4 regions of the Pseudomonas sp. GW821-FHT04D07 genome follow, and region 1 is predicted to be linked to each of the others. Evidence: predicted binding sites of a transcription regulator. Region 1 holds the regulator's gene; each other region holds the start of a gene.

Region 1 (4,212 bases):
CGATATGCGTCAGGCCATGAAGCTCGTGCGTGATGAGCTGGGCTCGGACGCGGCCATTATCGGCAACCGCCGGATTGCGGGCGGTGTCGAGCTGACGGCTGCCCTGGACTACAAGCTCTCGGCGCTGTCGCCGCGGGTGCCGAACATGGAGCTCGAAGACGAGCTGCGCAAGACCCAGTCGCGTATCGTCACCGCCCAGGCCGAACTGAGCTTGCGCAGTGACGGCGATACCGACAACGCAACCAATCGCCAACTGTTCGCCGGCCTGCCGCTGACCGCCGCCGAGCCGCTGATCGAACCGACTTTCGACGAGCCGCGGCGCCCGGCGCCAGCGCCTGTGGTGCACGCCCCGGCGGTGGACCAGCGGGTGTTCGACTCGATGCGTTCGGAACTCAACGGCCTGCGTGAGCTGCTGGAAGTCCAGCTGGGCTCCCTGGCCTGGAACCAGTTGCAAGGCCGTCAGCCGCAGCAGGCCAACCTCTGGCGCCGTCTGCAGCGCATCGGCCTGTCCGGGCCGCTGTCGCGCGACCTGCTGGAACTGGTTACCGGGATCGACGAGCCACGCCAGGCCTGGCGCATGCTGCTGGCGCACCTGGCGCGGATGATTGTCACACCCGAGATCGAGCCACTGGAAGAGGGCGGTGTGATTGCCATGGTCGGTCCTGCCGGCATGGGCAAGACCACCACGCTGGCCAAGCTGGCGGCGCGCTACGTGCTCAAGTACGGCGCGCAGAACATCGCGCTGGTGAGCATGGACAGCTTCCGCATCGGCGCCCAGGAGCAGCTCAAGACCCTGGGGCGGATCCTCAATGTCTCGGTGACCCATGTCGACCCGGGCCAGTCCCTGGCCCAGGCCCTCGATCCGCTGCTGCGCAAACGCGTGGTGCTGATCGATACCGCCGGCCTGCAGGCCAGCGACCCGGCGTTGCGCATGCAACTGGAAAGCCTGGCCGGACGCGGGATCAAGGCGAAGAATTATCTGGTCCTGGCTACCACCAGCCAGAAACAGGTGCTGACGGCCGCCTACCACAGCTATAAACGCTGCGGGCTGGCCGGTTGCATCCTGACTAAACTGGATGAAACGGCGAGCCTCGGCGAAGTGCTGAGCCTGGCTATCAGTCACGAACTGCCCGTGGCCTATCTGACCGACGGGCCGCGTATTCCGGATGATCTGCACCTGCCACGCCGGCATCAACTGGTGTCCAGGGCGGTCAGTGTGCAAATGCAGGAAGAACCCAGCGAGGAAGCCATGGCCGATATGTTCGCTGATATCTACCACAGCCCGTCGAAGCGGGTGGGCTGAGATGAGTATTCAGACGTTGCAAATTACCTACATCGATGGTCTGCCACGCATTGTTCCGACAAGTGAACGCGCAGCCACTTATGTGGCCTTCCGTCTAAGCAAGACAAGGTAAGAAGAGAACATGGGCAGCATGCATCCCGTACAGGTGATCGCGGTGACCGGCGGCAAAGGTGGCGTCGGGAAGACCAACGTGTCAGTGAATTTGTCCCTGGCGCTGGCTGAGCTTGGCCGGCGCGTCATGCTGCTGGATGCGGATCTGGGGCTGGCGAATGTCGACGTCCTGCTCGGCCTGACCCCCAAACGCACCCTGGCCGACGTGGTCGAGGGCCGCTGCGAACTGCGCGACGTACTGTTGCAAGGTCCGGGCGGGATTCGCATCGTGCCGGCGGCCTCGGGGACCCAGAGCATGGTGCACCTGAGCCCGGCGCAGCATGCCGGCCTGATCCAGGCATTCAGCGATATCGGCGACAACCTCGATGTGCTGGTGATCGACACGGCCGCGGGTATTGGCGAGTCGGTGGTCAGCTTCGTCCGCGCGGCCCAGGAAGTGTTGCTGGTGGTCTGCGACGAGCCGACCTCGATCACCGACGCCTACGCCTTGATCAAACTGCTCAACCGCGACTACGGCATGAACCGCTTCCGCGTACTGGCCAACATGGCCCAGAGCCCGCAGGAAGGCCGCAACCTGTTCGCCAAGTTGACCAAGGTCACGGATCGTTTCCTGGATGTGGCCCTACAATACGTCGGCGCCGTTCCTTATGACGAGTGTGTCCGCAAGGCCGTGCAAAAGCAGCGCGCGGTCTATGAGGCATTTCCCCGTTCGAAATGCGCCTTGGCGTTCAAGGCAATCGCGCAGAAGGTCGACACCTGGCCGCTCCCTGCCAATCCTCGGGGGCACCTGGAGTTTTTCGTCGAGCGTCTGGTGCATCAAACGAGTGCGGGACCGGTTCTATGACTGCCAGTGGCTATCGCATGTATTCCAAGTCGTCACGTGACAGCCAGTATGAACTGATCGAGCGTTACGCACCTTTGGTCAAACGTATTGCCTATCACCTGCTGGCGCGACTGCCGGCCAGCGTTCAGGTCGAGGATCTGATCCAGGCCGGGATGATCGGTCTGCTGGAGGTCTCGACCAAGTACGACGCGAGCAAAGGTGCCAGTTTCGAGACCTATGCCGGCATCCGTATCCGCGGCGCGATGCTTGATGAAGTGCGCAAGGGTGACTGGGCACCGCGTTCGGTGCACCGCAATACACGCATGGTCAGTGACGCAATTCGTGCAATTGAAGCAAAAACCGGCCGTGACGCTAAAGATCACGAGGTTGCAGCCGAACTCCAATTGAGTCTCGACGATTATTACGGGATTTTGAACGATACCTTGGGCAGTCGCCTGTTCAGTTTCGACGACCTGTTGCAGGACGGCGAACATGAAGGGCTGCACGAGGACGGCGCGAGTGCTCATCTCGAACCGTCGCGCGATCTGGAAGATGAACGCTTCCAGGCGGCGCTGGCGGATGCGATTGCCAATTTGCCGGAGCGTGAGCGACTGGTGTTGGCGCTGTACTACGACGAAGAGCTGAACCTCAAGGAAATTGGTGAGGTGCTGGGGGTCAGCGAATCGCGAGTCAGCCAGTTACACAGCCAGTGCGCGGCCCGCTTGCGGGGGCGTTTGGGGGAGTGGCGAGCGCGTTGAAGGCAGTGCGGGAACACTGCGAACGAGACCGACATGGCGTTTGACGCCCTGTGGGAGACTCGGCCGGATGAGGTTTCCATGCAGTCGTTGAGTGCTGTGCCGAATTGATTGAACAGCGCGTCCAGGTGCTGAACGCGTTTAAGACTGCTTGGAGGTCGAATTGGACAAGAACATGAAAATCCTCATCGTTGACGATTTTTCAACGATGCGGCGGATCATCAAGAACCTGTTGCGTGACCTCGGGTTCACCAACACGGTTGAGGCGGACGACGGTACTACCGCGATTCCCGTCCTCAACAGCGGTAGCATCGACTTTCTGGTCACTGACTGGAACATGCCCGGCATGACCGGCATCGATCTGCTGCGCCACGTGCGTGCCGATGAAAAGCTCAAGCACCTGCCGGTGTTGATGGTCACGGCCGAAGCCAAGCGCGAGCAGATCATCGAAGCTGCCCAGGCCGGTGTAAACGGCTATGTGGTCAAACCATTCACGGCCCAGGCGTTGAAAGAGAAGATCGAGAAAATCTTCGAACGCATCGGCTGATGAAGTCCACCACGGGGGCGCTATGGAGCACAACGAATCTTCACTGGGTGATTTTGAACTAACCCTGAAAAAACATGCCCGCGAACTGGTCGACAGCCTTGAAAAAGGTCGATTTGGCGACGCGGTGCAAATGATCCATGAGCTGAATCAGACCCGTGACCGTGGCCTGTACCTGGAAGTCGGCAAGCTCACCCGCGAATTGCACAGCGCTATTGTCAACTTCCAGATCGACCCGCATATGCCGCAGGCCGAGGAAGTCTCGCAGATCACCGACGCCACCGAGCGCCTGTCCTATGTGGTCAGGCTGACGGAAGCCGCGGCCAACCGCACCATGGACCTGGTGGAGAGTGCGACCCCGAGGGTCACTGGCCTGAACGTGGAGGCCAAGGCCTTGGGCGCTGACTGGAGCCGTTTCATGCGGCGCGAAGTCGGTGCCCAGGAGTTTCGCGAGTTGGCGCGGCGGGTCGAGACGTTCCTGTCCCGCAGCGAGCAGGAAACCCGCGCGGTGTCGAGCGAGCTGAACGATATTCTGCTGGCCCAGGATTACCAGGACCTTACCGGTCAGGTGATCAAGCGCGTGACCCAAATGGTCACCGAAGTGGAAAGCAACCTGCTCAAACTGGTGCTGATGGCCAGCCAGGTCGACCGTTTTGCCGGTATCGAGCATGATCAC
Region 2 (4,212 bases), on a different contig from region 1:
CTCGCGTCCGTCAAAGTCGATATCGGCCGCCTGGCAGGCCTTGGCCAATACGGTCTGACCGTAGGCGAGGCCGGCGAGAGTGGCGGTGTCGAAGCTGGAGAACGGGTGAAACGGGTTGCGTTTCATGTCCAGCCGCGCCACGGCGGCGTTGAGGAAGCCCAGGTCGAAGCTGCTGTTGTGACCGACCAGGATCGCGCGTTTGCAACCGTTGGCCTTCAGGGCCTTGCGCACACCACGGAAAATGTCGGTCAGCGCGGCTTCTTCGCTGACGGCCATGCGCAGTGGGTGATCGAGCTTGATCCCGGTGAACTCCAGGGCTGCGGCTTCGATATTGGCGCCTTCGAACGGCTCGACGCGGAAGAAGTAGGTGTGCTCCGGGAACACAAAGCCTTTTTCGTCCATGCCGATGGTGGTCGCGGCGATTTCCAGCAGGGCGTCGGTGGCGGCGTTGAAACCTCCGGTCTCGACATCGACGACAACCGGCAGGTAGCCACGAAAGCGTGCGGCCATCGGGTGCCGGGAACCGGTACCGCCGCCATTGCCTTCTTGTTCGTCGTCGAAATGCTCTTCACTCACAGCGTTTTCTCCAGCAGGCGCCAGCGCAGTTTTTCACCGGCGCGCAGCGGAATGACTGACAGCTCGCCGAATGGCAGGCTGGTCGGGGCGGTCCATTCTTCACGGACCAGGGTGATCTGTTCGGTGTTCGCCGGCAGGCCGTAGAACCGCGGGCCATGCAGGCTGGCGAAACCTTCGAGCTTGTCCAGCGCGTTGCGCTGTTCGAAGGCTTCGGCATACAACTCGATCGCGGCATAGGCGGTGTAGCAGCCGGCGCAGCCGCAAGCGGCTTCCTTGGCATGCTGGGCGTGGGGCGCCGAGTCGGTGCCGAGGAAAAACTTCGGATTGCCGCTGGTCGCCGCCGTCAGCAGGGCTTCCTGGTGCGTGCCGCGCTTGAGGATCGGCAGGCAGTAGAAGTGCGGGCGGATCCCGCCCACCAGCATGTGGTTGCGGTTATACAGCAGGTGATGGGCGGTGATGGTCGCGCCGACGTTGGCCGAGGCCTCGCTGACAAACTGCACCGCATCCGTCGTGGTGATGTGTTCGAACACCACCTTCAGGCTCGGGAAACGCTCGACGACACGGCGCATATGCTCGTCGATGAAAAGTTTCTCGCGGTCGAACACATCGACCTCGCCACGGGTGACTTCACCATGGATCAGCAATGGCATGCCGACTTCGGCCATGGTTTCCAGGGCCGGGAAAATCTTGTCGATGCTGGTGACGCCGGAGTCCGAGTTGGTGGTCGCGCCGGCCGGGTAGAGCTTGGCGGCGTGGACAAAACCGCTGGCCTTGGCGGCGCGGATTTCCTCGGGCTGGGTCCGGTCGGTGAGGTAGAGCACCATCAACGGTTCGAAGCGGCTGCCGGCCGGACGCGCAGCGAGAATGCGCTGGCGATAGGCGTCGGCTTCCTCGGCGTTGCGCACCGGTGGCACCAGGTTGGGCATGATGATGGCGCGGCCGAAGGTGCGCGCAACATCCGCGACAGTGTGAGGTAACGCAGCACCATCGCGAAGATGAATATGCCAGTCGTCGGGACGCAGCAGGGTCAGGCGGTCGGACATTGGGGATTCCAGGCGGGTCGAACTGAAGGGAATGCTACCGGAAAAGACAGCCTCAGGCACTCGCTATCAAGTTTTGCCACGGCCAACCGATACCACAGGGGTAGGGCGTGGAATCGGCATGCCTGTCTTGACGATGTAGACATTCAGTGGAGCCTCCCGTGCGCCAGCGTTATTTAGCCTTGCTCAGTATGTTCGCCAGCCTGCCCGCCATGGCCATGACTTTCCAGACCCGTCTGGAGAGCATCGAGTGGAAGGTGGAAGGGGACAAGTTCGAGTGTCGGCTGAGCCAGCCGATCACCGACTTCGGGGCCGGTGAGTTCGTGCGCCGGGCCGGCGAGCAGGTGACCTTTCGCCTGAAAGCCTACAACCACGTGCTCGGTGGCGGTTCAGCGACCTTGCTGGCGGCGGCGGCGCCGTGGCAGCCGGGGCGTGGTGATATCAACCTGGGCTCGGTGCAGATCGGCAGTGGCGATGTGCTGTTCAACAGCTCCCAGGGCCAGGCCGGACGCCTGGTCAGTGGCCTGATGGAAGGCCGCAGCCCGCTGGTCCGGCATTATTCACGCGACGGCGGTATTTCCGAAATACGCCTGCTGCCGGTGAAGTTCAGCAAGGCCTACAGCGACTACCAGGCGTGCACCGCGAAACTGCTGCCGAAGAATTTCGAGCAAGTGAAACAGGCGCAGATCGGCTTTCCCGGCACCGGTGTCGACCTCGATGCCCAGGCCAAGGCCGAGTTGCAGGTGATGCTCGAGTTCATGAAGGCCGATCCGACCGTCAACCATATCGAACTCGATGGGCATTCCGACAATGCCGGCAATCGCCTGGCCAACCGCGACCTGTCGCGGCGCCGGGCGCTGGCGGTGATGGATTTCTTCAAGGCCAACGGCATCCCCGAATCGGCCATCGTCATGCGTTTCCACGGTGAGCGTTATCCGCTGGTGCCGAACAACAGTGCGGCCAACCGGGCGAAGAATCGCCGGGTCAATATCCATCTGGAGCGTGTCCCGGTCGCCGAGGCGTCCGCGCCGGCTCCCGCGGCTCCTGCTCCCGCGCCCACGGCCAGCGCGGGGAATGCCGCGAAGACCTCCTGAAGCGGCTGTTTTCGTCGCCGCGTCGACATTATCTGTCGCTTTGCCGTCCTAAGCTGTCGCGCCTCTGTAAATTCACCGGTTTGAGCGGTAGAATCGACGGCTTTCCGTACAACCCGGTGGAGTGATGGCATGGCGGACGTAAACAAGGTCGTTCTGGCGTATTCCGGCGGCCTGGACACTTCGGTGATCCTCAAGTGGCTGCAGGATACTTATAACTGTGAAGTGGTGACCTTCACCGCGGACCTGGGTCAGGGCGAAGAGGTCGAGCCAGCACGTGCCAAGGCGCAAGCCATGGGCGTGAAGGAGATCTATATCGACGACCTGCGCGAAGAATTCGTGCGCGATTTCGTGTTCCCGATGTTCCGCGCCAATACCGTCTACGAAGGCGAGTACCTGCTGGGCACTTCCATCGCCCGTCCGCTGATCGCCAAGCGCCTGATCGAAATCGCCAACGAAACCGGTGCCGACGCCATTTCCCACGGCGCTACCGGCAAAGGTAACGACCAGGTGCGTTTCGAGCTGGGTGCCTATGCCCTCAAGCCAGGCGTGAAAGTGATTGCGCCATGGCGTGAATGGGACCTGCTGTCCCGTGAAAAACTGATGGATTACGCTGAAAAGCACAACATCCCGATCGAACGTCACGGCAAGAAAAAATCCCCGTATTCGATGGATGCCAACCTGCTGCACATCTCCTATGAAGGCGGCGTGCTGGAAGACACCTGGACCGAGCACGAAGAAGACATGTGGCGTTGGACCGTCTCCCCGGAGAACGCGCCTGACAAGGCTCAGTATCTGGAGCTGACCTACCGCAACGGCGATATCGTCGCACTGGACGGCGTCGAAATGACCCCAGCCACCGTGCTGGCGACCCTGAACCGTATCGGCGGCGAACACGGCATCGGCCGTCTGGACATCGTCGAGAACCGCTATGTGGGCATGAAGTCCCGCGGTTGCTACGAAACCCCAGGCGGCACCATCATGCTGCGTGCGCACCGGGCCATCGAGTCGATCACCCTGGACCGCGAAGTCGCTCACCTGAAAGACGAGCTGATGCCCAAGTACGCCAGCCTGATCTACACCGGCTACTGGTGGAGCCCTGAGCGTCTGATGCTGCAACAGATGATCGATGCGTCCCAGGCCCACGTGAATGGCGTGGTTCGCCTGAAACTGTACAAGGGCAACGTGATCGTCACCGGGCGCAAGTCCGACGAGTCGTTGTTCGATGCCAACATCGCCACCTTCGAAGAAGACGGCGGCGCCTACAACCAGGCCGACGCGGCCGGCTTCATCAAGCTCAATGCACTGCGCATGCGCATTGCGGCGAACAAGGGTCGCAAGTTGTTCTGATCGGTTGTTTGTCTGAAAAGCCCTGGCCTGTTGGCCGGGGCTTTTTTTTGGCGCCGGGACGGCATTATTCATCCTGGTGGTCGGTGCGGTGATTGAGTTCGAAGCGGTAGTTTTTTCCCAGTTCGCAGACCTGGCGCACGGTCAAGTCGAGTTTT
Region 3 (4,212 bases), on a different contig from region 1:
CTGCCGACATTTTTGTGCGCACGATGCAGCGGGCGGGCCTGCCGTTCAGGTCCGATTTCAATGCCGGTGATCTGTACGGCGTCGGTTACCTGCAGACATCTACTTGGCGCGGGGAGCGCAGCAGCGCATCGACGGCATTCGTTAAACCGATCCTCGACAACCCATTGCTGACGGTCATCACTGGCGCTCGCGTCAACAAGATCCTGTTCGACAATGATCGAGCCGTGGGTGTCGAGTATCAGCTCAAGCAATCAGTGGACCAGGCCCATGTCAGCGGCGAAGTGCTCCTGGCCGCCGGCGCTTTCGCCACACCAAAACTGCTTATGTTGTCGGGCATCGGTCCTGCCGAGCATCTGAGCCAGCACGGTATCGACGTGCGAGTCGATTTACCGGGGGTCGGGGAGAATCTGCAAGACCACAACACCGCTTTGCTGTCGATGACCACCAACGGCGCCTATGGCTACTACGGTGAGGACAAAGGATGGCCGGCGTTACGCAACGCGCTGCGTTATTTTGCGTTTCACGACGGCCCCATTTCCTCGAACGGTGCCGAAACGATGGCCTTCGTCAACTTGCAGGATCCGCTGTTGGACCCTGACTTGCAGATCTACGGCGTCGGCGTGATGTGGCCCATGGAGAATGAAGAAAATATAACCCATGGTTTCACCCTGATGGCCAACCTGGTTAAGCCGCTGTCCCGTGGCACTGTGCGTTTACGCTCGGCTCATCCTGGTGATGATCCGCTAATCAATCCTAACTGGCTAAGCGATCCCAGCGACTGTTCGCGCCTCCTGCAAGCGCTCAAATACCTGCGTTCGATCGCTGCGACAGAACCACTGGCCAGCATTATCCGCAAAGAAATTCAGCCGGGAATCGAAGTGCAAACGGACGAGGCATTGCTGGAGTACCTCAAACGCACCACCGAGAGCAACTACCACCCCGTAGGCACCTGCAAAATGGGCGCCGATCATGACCCGATGAGCGTGCTTCACGGCGACCTGCGGGTAAGAGGTGTGACGGGGTTACGAGTCATTGATGCCTCGATGATGCCCAACATCATCAGTGCCAACACCAATGCACCGGTGATGGCCGTGGCGGACAGGGCCATCACCCTGATGATGGCCAACGAGCCGTTCTGAACGTCCATCGCTCTCGCAGGAAATCTCGAATGGGTATACGAACGAAGCGAGTTCTGGCTGCCGTGACACTGGCGCTGATGGCCGTCGCCGTATTCGGCGCATTAAGCACTGACGAGCGTTTTGCCCGGTGGGGTTTCACCGTACTGGCCATTGGATTGCTGGTGACGTCATGGCAGATAAACCAGTATCTGACGAAGCTGTTGAAGGTTTGGGAACACGCCGTCACTGTGGCTCAGACGATGGGCAACGGTGATTTCAGGCCGGAGCCTGTTGCTGCAAACCACGGCGCCGAGTGGCGTCTTGTCAGTTTGCTGCAGGATGTCCAGGTGAATTGGCGAGCGAAGTGCATGCAACGCTGTGAACAGGGTCAAACGTTGCAGGTGTCGGCCCGTTCATTGAATGATCAGGTTCTGTCGATCGCTGACAGTACCGGCGCCCAGGCGACTGGCGCTGTGACAATGGCACAGGCACTGGATTCCCTGGGTGCCGCTATCAGTCTTGTTGCCGGGCAGGCTAACAATGCGAAGAGCCTTTCGAATCAGTCGGAGCAACTGGCCCATAACGGAAGCGAGGTGATCGCCAATGTCATCGCGGGGGTCGAAGGCATCGTCCAGGCAGTCAATCAGTCTTCAACCCGGATTGTCGCCCTTGGTCATTCTTCCGAGGAAGTGCATTCGATTATTCAAGTCATCAGAGGTATCGCCGAACAGACAAACCTGTTGGCATTGAATGCTGCCATTGAAGCCGCGCGTGCAGGTAGCGCCGGTCGCGGGTTTGCCGTCGTCGCCGACGAGGTTCGTAATTTAGCGGCCAGGACTGCGCAATCCACTCAGGAAGTGACTGACATGATCGACCGCATCAGAACCCATACGACGCAGGTCGTGGACAGTATGCAGGCAGCGGTAACGCGAGCGAATGAGGGTGTCGCACTGGCAAAGGAAGCGGGACTCGCCATGGACCATATCCGCGAAGGCGCTCACCGTTCAGCCATCCTCGTCGAAGAGATTTCTCAGGAGCTGGGTAACCAGACCCAAGCCGCAGGTGAAATAGCTTCGCGGGTAGAGACGATGGCGCGGAGGTCTCGCAGCAACAATCTGTCCATCCAAAGTCTGGCGCAAGCATCACAACAACTTGAAGTGGATATTTCTTCAGTGAATTAAACAACGCCAAAGGGCGGGTTGCACTTGCTTTACGGAGCGGTTGGGTTATTCGCATGTTGATCGGGCGAGGTCTTGCGCGGCTTTTAGGATATTCATGAAGCTATTGGCTCTTCTATTACTTTGTCTTCAAGTAGTAGACCCTCCGCACGGCGCGCGTCCCCCGGAAGTCGTGATGGACCTCAGGCGTCGCCTACTTCATTCCGCGCTGAAACATAATCGTTGTTTTCCAGAACTGCATGAATTCGATGAGTCAAAGTCGGCGCGCGCTAACTAATGATGTTATCGACTTTCTGGGCCTGCTTCGCTTAATCGATTGTTTTTGGCTGAAGCCTTTTATCACGGGGCTGGTAGTGAAGTTATGTGGACGAGTTTCACCTATAGGGAAATGTGATGTTGCTCAGAAATATGAAAGTTTCGATTCGTGCCGCGCTGTGTTTTCCCGTTATTACCTCGTTGGTGATTGTCCTTGGTGTGGTTTCGCTATGGAACCTGCACGCCATCCGTACCATGGCCGCCGAGGTTGAAGAGCATTCGATGGTCCGCGTCATCGCCGCCGACCGGATCGACGCCACAGCTCTGAAACTGATGCTTGAAAGCCATCGGCTTGCCGGTCAGTCCAGCGCGGCGAGCAAGAACGCCGTTATCCAGAACATCCGGGATCTGCGTGCGACACTGCTCATACAAATACAGGGGTACGGCACGTTCGTCACTGACGACCATGGTCAGCAACTGTTCAAGTTAGTCAGTGATGGCATTCAGCGCCTAAGTCGCCTGGCGGACATCTGCATCGACTATAGCTAGCAAGATCGTAACGCCGAGAGCCTGGCTCTACTGGACGAGCACGCGGCGCTTTCCAGGCAAATGCAGCAGGCCCTGGATCAAATGATACAACTGAACATCGATGAGGCGAGTCGCTCTGGCATCGATTCGGCGCAAACGTATGACAACGGTTATAAGTTCAGCATCGCAATGATCCTTGGCGCAGTGCTGGTCACCTTGACCTTGGCTTATTTTTTTACCCGCAGCATTGTCGTACCGCTGAAATATGCGTCGTCGATCAACGACACGATTGCTCGTGGCGACCTGCGTAGCGATATTGCGATCGTAGGCAATGACGAAATTTCAAATTTGCTTAAATCGGCAAAGGCCATGCAGGACAGCTTGCGCAATACGATCCGCCTTATCGATGACTCTTCGACTCAGTTGGCATCGGCTGCCGAAGAAATGAGCGCGGTGACTGGCGAGTCCAGCCGCGGCCTGCTTCGACAGAACCAGGAAATTGAACAGGCCGTCACGGCGATGAACCAAATGGCGGTCGCGGTGGTAGACGTGGCCCGTAATGCAGCCTCCGCCTCGGTGGCGGCACGCTCGTCAGGTGCGTCGAGCCACATCGGATCAGATCGGGTGAAGCACACCATTAGCACCATTGAAAAACTGAGCACCACTGTCCAGAGCACCAACAACGATGTGCAGCATCTTGCCATACAATCTCAGGATATCAGCCAGGTACTCGAGGTCATCCGCACCATTGGGATCAGACCAACCTGCTGGCGCTCAACGCTGCAATTGAAGCGGCGCGAGCCGGAGAGCAGGGCCGCGGATTTGCGGTTGTGGCGGATGAAGTCCGGGCCCTGGCGGGCCGCACCCAGCAATCGACCGGCGAAATCGCGAAGATCATCGAGCGTATCCGCCTGGGCACCGAGCACGTTACTCATGCGATGCACGACAGCTGTCTGGAGGCTCAGGACACCCTCTTGATCGCCCACGATGCGGGTGCTGCCTGACGAAAATCACCAAAGCCATTGGCCAGATCAACGAGATGAACATGCCCATCGCCGCCAGCTCCGAAGAGCAGGCCGACGTGGCGCATGCGGTGGATCGTAACCTGACCAGTATCGCGATCTGTCCGTGCA
Region 4 (4,212 bases), on a different contig from region 1:
GCAGGTTGCCGCTGAGCCGGGTCGCGGTGCTGCTCTGTTCCTGGGTTGCGGTGGTGATAACGGCGAACTGCTGCCCGGCCGAACGGCTCTGCTCGTCAATCTGCGCCAAGGCCGAAGCCACGTTGGCATTGCGCGACAGACCTTCCTGCATCAGCCGATTGCCCTCTTCCATGGTGTTGATGGCGTGATCGGTCTGTTGCTGGATGCTCTGGATCATCCCGGAGATTTGCTCGGTGGCCTCACGGGTACGCCCCGCCAGGCTACGCACCTCATCCGCCACCACGGCAAAGCCGCGGCCCTGCTCACCGGCACGGGCGGCTTCGATGGCCGCGTTCAGCGCCAACAGATTGGTCTGATCGGCAATCGAGGTGATCACCCCGACAATCCCGCCGATCTCCTCGGAGCGTTGCCCCAGGGCGTTGATCACCTGCGCCGTGCTGCCGAGGGAACCGGCGATCTGTTCCAGGGACGTCGAGGCCTCCTCCATGGCGGTGCGCCCGATGCGCGTCTGCCGGGCATTCTCCTGGGCCAGCCGCTCAGTATTGCCCATGTTGTCGGCGATATTCAGCGAGGTGGCACTGAACTGCTTCACGGCACCGGCCATGCTGCTGATCTCGCCGGATTGCTGTTCGATCCCTTCATAGGCACCGCCGGACAAGCCGGTAAGTACATGGGCACGGCTGCTGACCTCGGCAGCCGCCTTGCGGATGTGTTCGACCATCGATGACAGCGCCTGCCCCATCTGGTTGAAGCTGTCGGCCAACTGGCCAATCTCGTCATGACTGGACAGGTTCAGACGTACGCTCAAATCCCCGGCCCCCAGGGCTTGCGCCTGGCGCACCAAGTCGCCCAAGGGGCGCAACTTGCTGCGCAGCAGCCAGATCGCCGCGCCGACCGCCAGCAGCATGGCCAGCAGGCTGCCAATCACCAGTCGAATGCCGACACTCCAGGTCACGGCGCGGATCTCGGCCTTGGGCATGCTCGCCACTACGGTCCACGGCCCCCCTTCAAAGGTCACCGCCACGCTGTAGAAATCCTCGCTTTTGTCACTCCAGAAGCGCCCATGGCCCGGTTGCCGGACCAGATCGACGACCACCGGGATTGCCGGTGCAAGATCCGTCACCCCGGCAGGCGGCACCAGCCAATGCTTCTGCTCATCGAGCAAGGCCAGGGAACCGGTCGTGCCGATGCGAAAGCGCTTGAGGTTGTCGAACTGCGCATTCTGCGCATCGGTGTAGTCGAAACCGACGAACAGCACAGCGATCACCTTACCGTCGGCATCGCGCACCGGGGTGTACTGGGTCATGTAGGAGCGGTCGAACAGCAGTGCCCGCCCGACGTACGCCTGGCCCGCCAGCAAACGCTGGTAGGCCGGATGCTGGTGATCGAGCAAGGTGCCGATGGCGCGACTGCCGTCCTGCTTGGTCAGAGAGGTGCTGACCCGGACGAAATCTTCACCGCTACGCACGAATAGAGTCGCGACACCCGCGGACATCTGCTTGAACGTGTCCACTTCGGTGAAATTGTTGTTCAGCAGCTCAGTGCCCAGGTACAGGCCCGGAGCTTGCACGCTGCCCACAGCGATCATTTGCTCGGGGCGCACGCTCAGGCCACTGCTGAAACGCTTTTCGAACAGCCCGCTCAGGCGCTGGGTACTTTCGCGCAAGGTGCCGTGGAAGGTGTTCAACTGGTCGGCCAGCAGGCGCGCCTCGCTGGCCAGGTGTTCCTCGCGGGTGTCGAGGTTGGCCGAGTCCAGCGAACGCAGGGCAAACACGGTGCTACCACTGATCACCAGCGCCAGGATAACGGCGAGTGCCAACCCCAGCTGCGAGGCTATACGGGCACGAGGTCGAGACATGATGAGGCTCCTGGGCGGGCGGCGAATCCTGTGGGTACTGTCAGGCCGCGCGGAAACATTTCCAATGAACAAGGCATGAGCGAACCGCTTGGGACGGCGGTTCCATGTCGGTAGATTCGGCGGCGCCAGCGAATACTTGAGTCATTTGAACGGATATCAGTGGCCGCCAAAAACAGCGTATCAGCCCAGGCGCTCGACATCGGGCAAGACCATGGCCGCGACCTCGCCCTGAAGAAAATCGCTGAGCCGCCGCAGGCGCTCGCCGCCCGGCCGGGTTTTCGGCCAGACCAGGTAATATTGCTCACCACTATCGACGGCGGTCGGCCACGGCAAACTCAAACGTCCCTGGGCCACGTCCTCGGCCACCATCAGCAGGTCCCCCATAGACACCCCGTAACCCCGCGCCGCGGCAATCATGCCCAGCTCCAGGGTATCGAACAGCTGGCCGCCCTTGAGGGAGATCCGTTCGGACAGGCCCATGCGCTCCAGCCAACTGCGCCAGTCTCGCCGATCGGGCGTCGGGTGCAACAGCTCGACGCTGGCCAGACGCTCGGCATCCCAAGGCTGCTCATTGAGCAGCGTAGGTGCTCCCACCGGAATCAACCACTCGGAAAACAGGTAACTGGCCTCCCAGTCAGGCGGGAAATGGCCGTTGCTGAGCAACACCGCACAATCAAATGGCTCCTGGTTGAAGTCCACGCTGTCGACATCCATCCAGGCACTGGTGAGCTGCACCTCATTGCCTTCCTGCAAATGCCGGAAACGGCTCAGCCGCGCCAGCAGCCAGCGCATGGTCAGGGTCGACGGCGCTTTCATGCGCAGGATGTCGTCTTCAGCGCGCAAGGTATTGCAAGCCCGCTCCAGGGCGCCGAAGCCCTCGCGGATCCCCGGCAGCAGCAAGCGCGCGGACTCGGTCAGTTGCAGATTGCGCCCGTTACGCTGAAACAGCCGGCAGGCAAAGTGCTCTTCGAGCGTACGAATATGCCGGCTGACCGCACTTTGGGTAATGGACAGCTCCTCCGCCGCCCGGGTGAACGAGCTGTGGCGGGCCGCCGCTTCGAAAGCGCGCAAGGCATACAGGGGGGGCAGACGACGAGACATGGGGAGCGCTCCGATAACGCAATGCGGCAACCCTAGCAGAAACCTCCTTGCATGAGTTTTTATCATGCGAGCAATCGGTTTTATCCCTTTGTGCAAATGCCTGGGAACCCTGAGAATCAACGGTTCTCACTGCCTTCCACCTGTCGAGCCTGATGATCATGAAGCATTCAGCACGCACCGAACTCCGGGCCATCCTGCGGCTGTCCGGGCCGCTGATCGCCTCGCAGTTGGCGCATATGCTGATGGTATTGACCGACACCCTGATGATGGCCCGACTCAGCCCCGAGGCCTTGGCCGGTGGCGGCCTGGGCGCGGCGAGTTATTCGTTCGTGTCGATTTTCTGCATTGGCGTGATCGCGGCCGTCGGCACCCTGGTCTCCATTCGCCAGGGCGCCGGCGATATCGAAGGCGCGACCCGGCTGACCCAGGCCGGGCTGTGGCTGGCCTGGGCCATGGCCCTGGTGGCCGGCCTGCTGTTGTGGAACCTCAAGCCGCTGCTGCTGATGTTCGGCCAGACCCCCACCAACGTGCACGCCGCCACGCAGTTCCTGACGGTGCTGCCGTTCGCCCTGCCCGGCTACCTGAGCTTCATGGCCCTGCGCGGGTTCACCAGCGCCCTGGGCCGCGCGACCCCGGTGATGGTGATCAGCCTGTGCGGCACCGTGGCCAACTTTGCCCTCAACTATGCCCTGATCACCGGGATGTTCGGCCTGCCCAAGCTGGGCCTGGTGGGGATCGGCCTGGTCACGGCGCTGGTCGCCAGCTGCATGGCCCTGGCGCTGGCCTGGCATATCAAGCGGCACCCGGCGTACCGCCACTACCCCTTGCTGCGGGGCCTGTCGCGGCCCAATTGGCAGTATCTGCGCGAACTCTGGCGCCTGGGTCTGCCGATTGGCGGTACCTATGCCGTGGAGGTCGGGCTGTTCGCCTTTGCCGCGCTGTGCATGGGCACCATGGGCAGTACGCAACTGGCCGCGCACCAGATCGCCCTGCAGATCGTCTCGGCGGCCTTTATGGTGCCGGCGGGGATCTCCTACGCCATCACCCTGCGCATCGGTCTGCACTACGGCGCCGGGCAACTGCTGGACGCGCGCCTGGCCGGAAGGGTCGGCATCGCTTTCGGGGCGGCCGCCATGCTGGCCTTTGCCGCGCTGTTCTGGCTGGCGCCGAACCCACTGGTGGGACTGTTCCTGGATCGCAACGACCCGGCGTTCCAACCGGTTATCGAACTGGCCGTCAGGCTGCTGGCGGTG

What was found. The regulator FliA, encoded in region 1, starts transcription of late flagellar genes. The targets are predictions, from matches to a motif close to CTAAAGTTTNNNNNNNNNNNGCCGNTAA.
Region 2: a site for FliA is predicted at 1,685-1,712, ahead of AC07T0_RS29080 (flagellar protein MotY). Genes of this name have one in related genera too.
Region 3: a site for FliA is predicted at 1,507-1,534, ahead of AC07T0_RS29790 (methyl-accepting chemotaxis protein). Genes of this name have one in related genera too.
Region 4: a site for FliA is predicted at 1,972-1,999, ahead of AC07T0_RS04855 (methyl-accepting chemotaxis protein). Genes of this name have one in related genera too.

The regions. Positions count from the first base shown of each region.
Region 1 is NZ_JBWKTH010000001.1:646,534-650,745, forward strand. Features, by position in the region: gene flhF (flagellar biosynthesis GTPase FlhF) at 1-1,303, shown strand, start outside; gene fleN (flagellar synthesis regulator FleN) at 1,425-2,258, shown strand; gene fliA (RNA polymerase sigma factor FliA) at 2,255-2,995, shown strand; gene AC07T0_RS03070 (chemotaxis response regulator CheY) at 3,168-3,539, shown strand; gene AC07T0_RS03075 (protein phosphatase CheZ) at 3,562-4,212, shown strand, end outside.
Region 2 is NZ_JBWKTH010000039.1:33,753-37,964, forward strand. Features, by position in the region: gene rnt (ribonuclease T) at 1-576, opposite strand, end outside; gene pyrC (dihydroorotase) at 573-1,619, opposite strand; gene AC07T0_RS29080 (flagellar protein MotY) at 1,778-2,710, shown strand; gene AC07T0_RS29085 (argininosuccinate synthase) at 2,840-4,057, shown strand; gene AC07T0_RS29090 (hypothetical protein) at 4,122-4,212, opposite strand, start outside.
Region 3 is NZ_JBWKTH010000042.1:19,984-24,195, forward strand. Features, by position in the region: gene AC07T0_RS29785 (GMC family oxidoreductase) at 1-1,139, shown strand, start outside; gene AC07T0_RS29790 (methyl-accepting chemotaxis protein) at 1,598-2,299, shown strand; gene AC07T0_RS29795 (MCP four helix bundle domain-containing protein) at 2,690-3,100, shown strand; partial or broken gene AC07T0_RS29800 (methyl-accepting chemotaxis protein) at 3,269-4,054, shown strand.
Region 4 is NZ_JBWKTH010000002.1:272,012-276,223, forward strand. Features, by position in the region: gene AC07T0_RS04855 (methyl-accepting chemotaxis protein) at 1-1,858, opposite strand, end outside; gene AC07T0_RS04860 (LysR substrate-binding domain-containing protein) at 2,039-2,959, opposite strand; gene AC07T0_RS04865 (NorM family multidrug efflux MATE transporter) at 3,112-4,212, shown strand, end outside.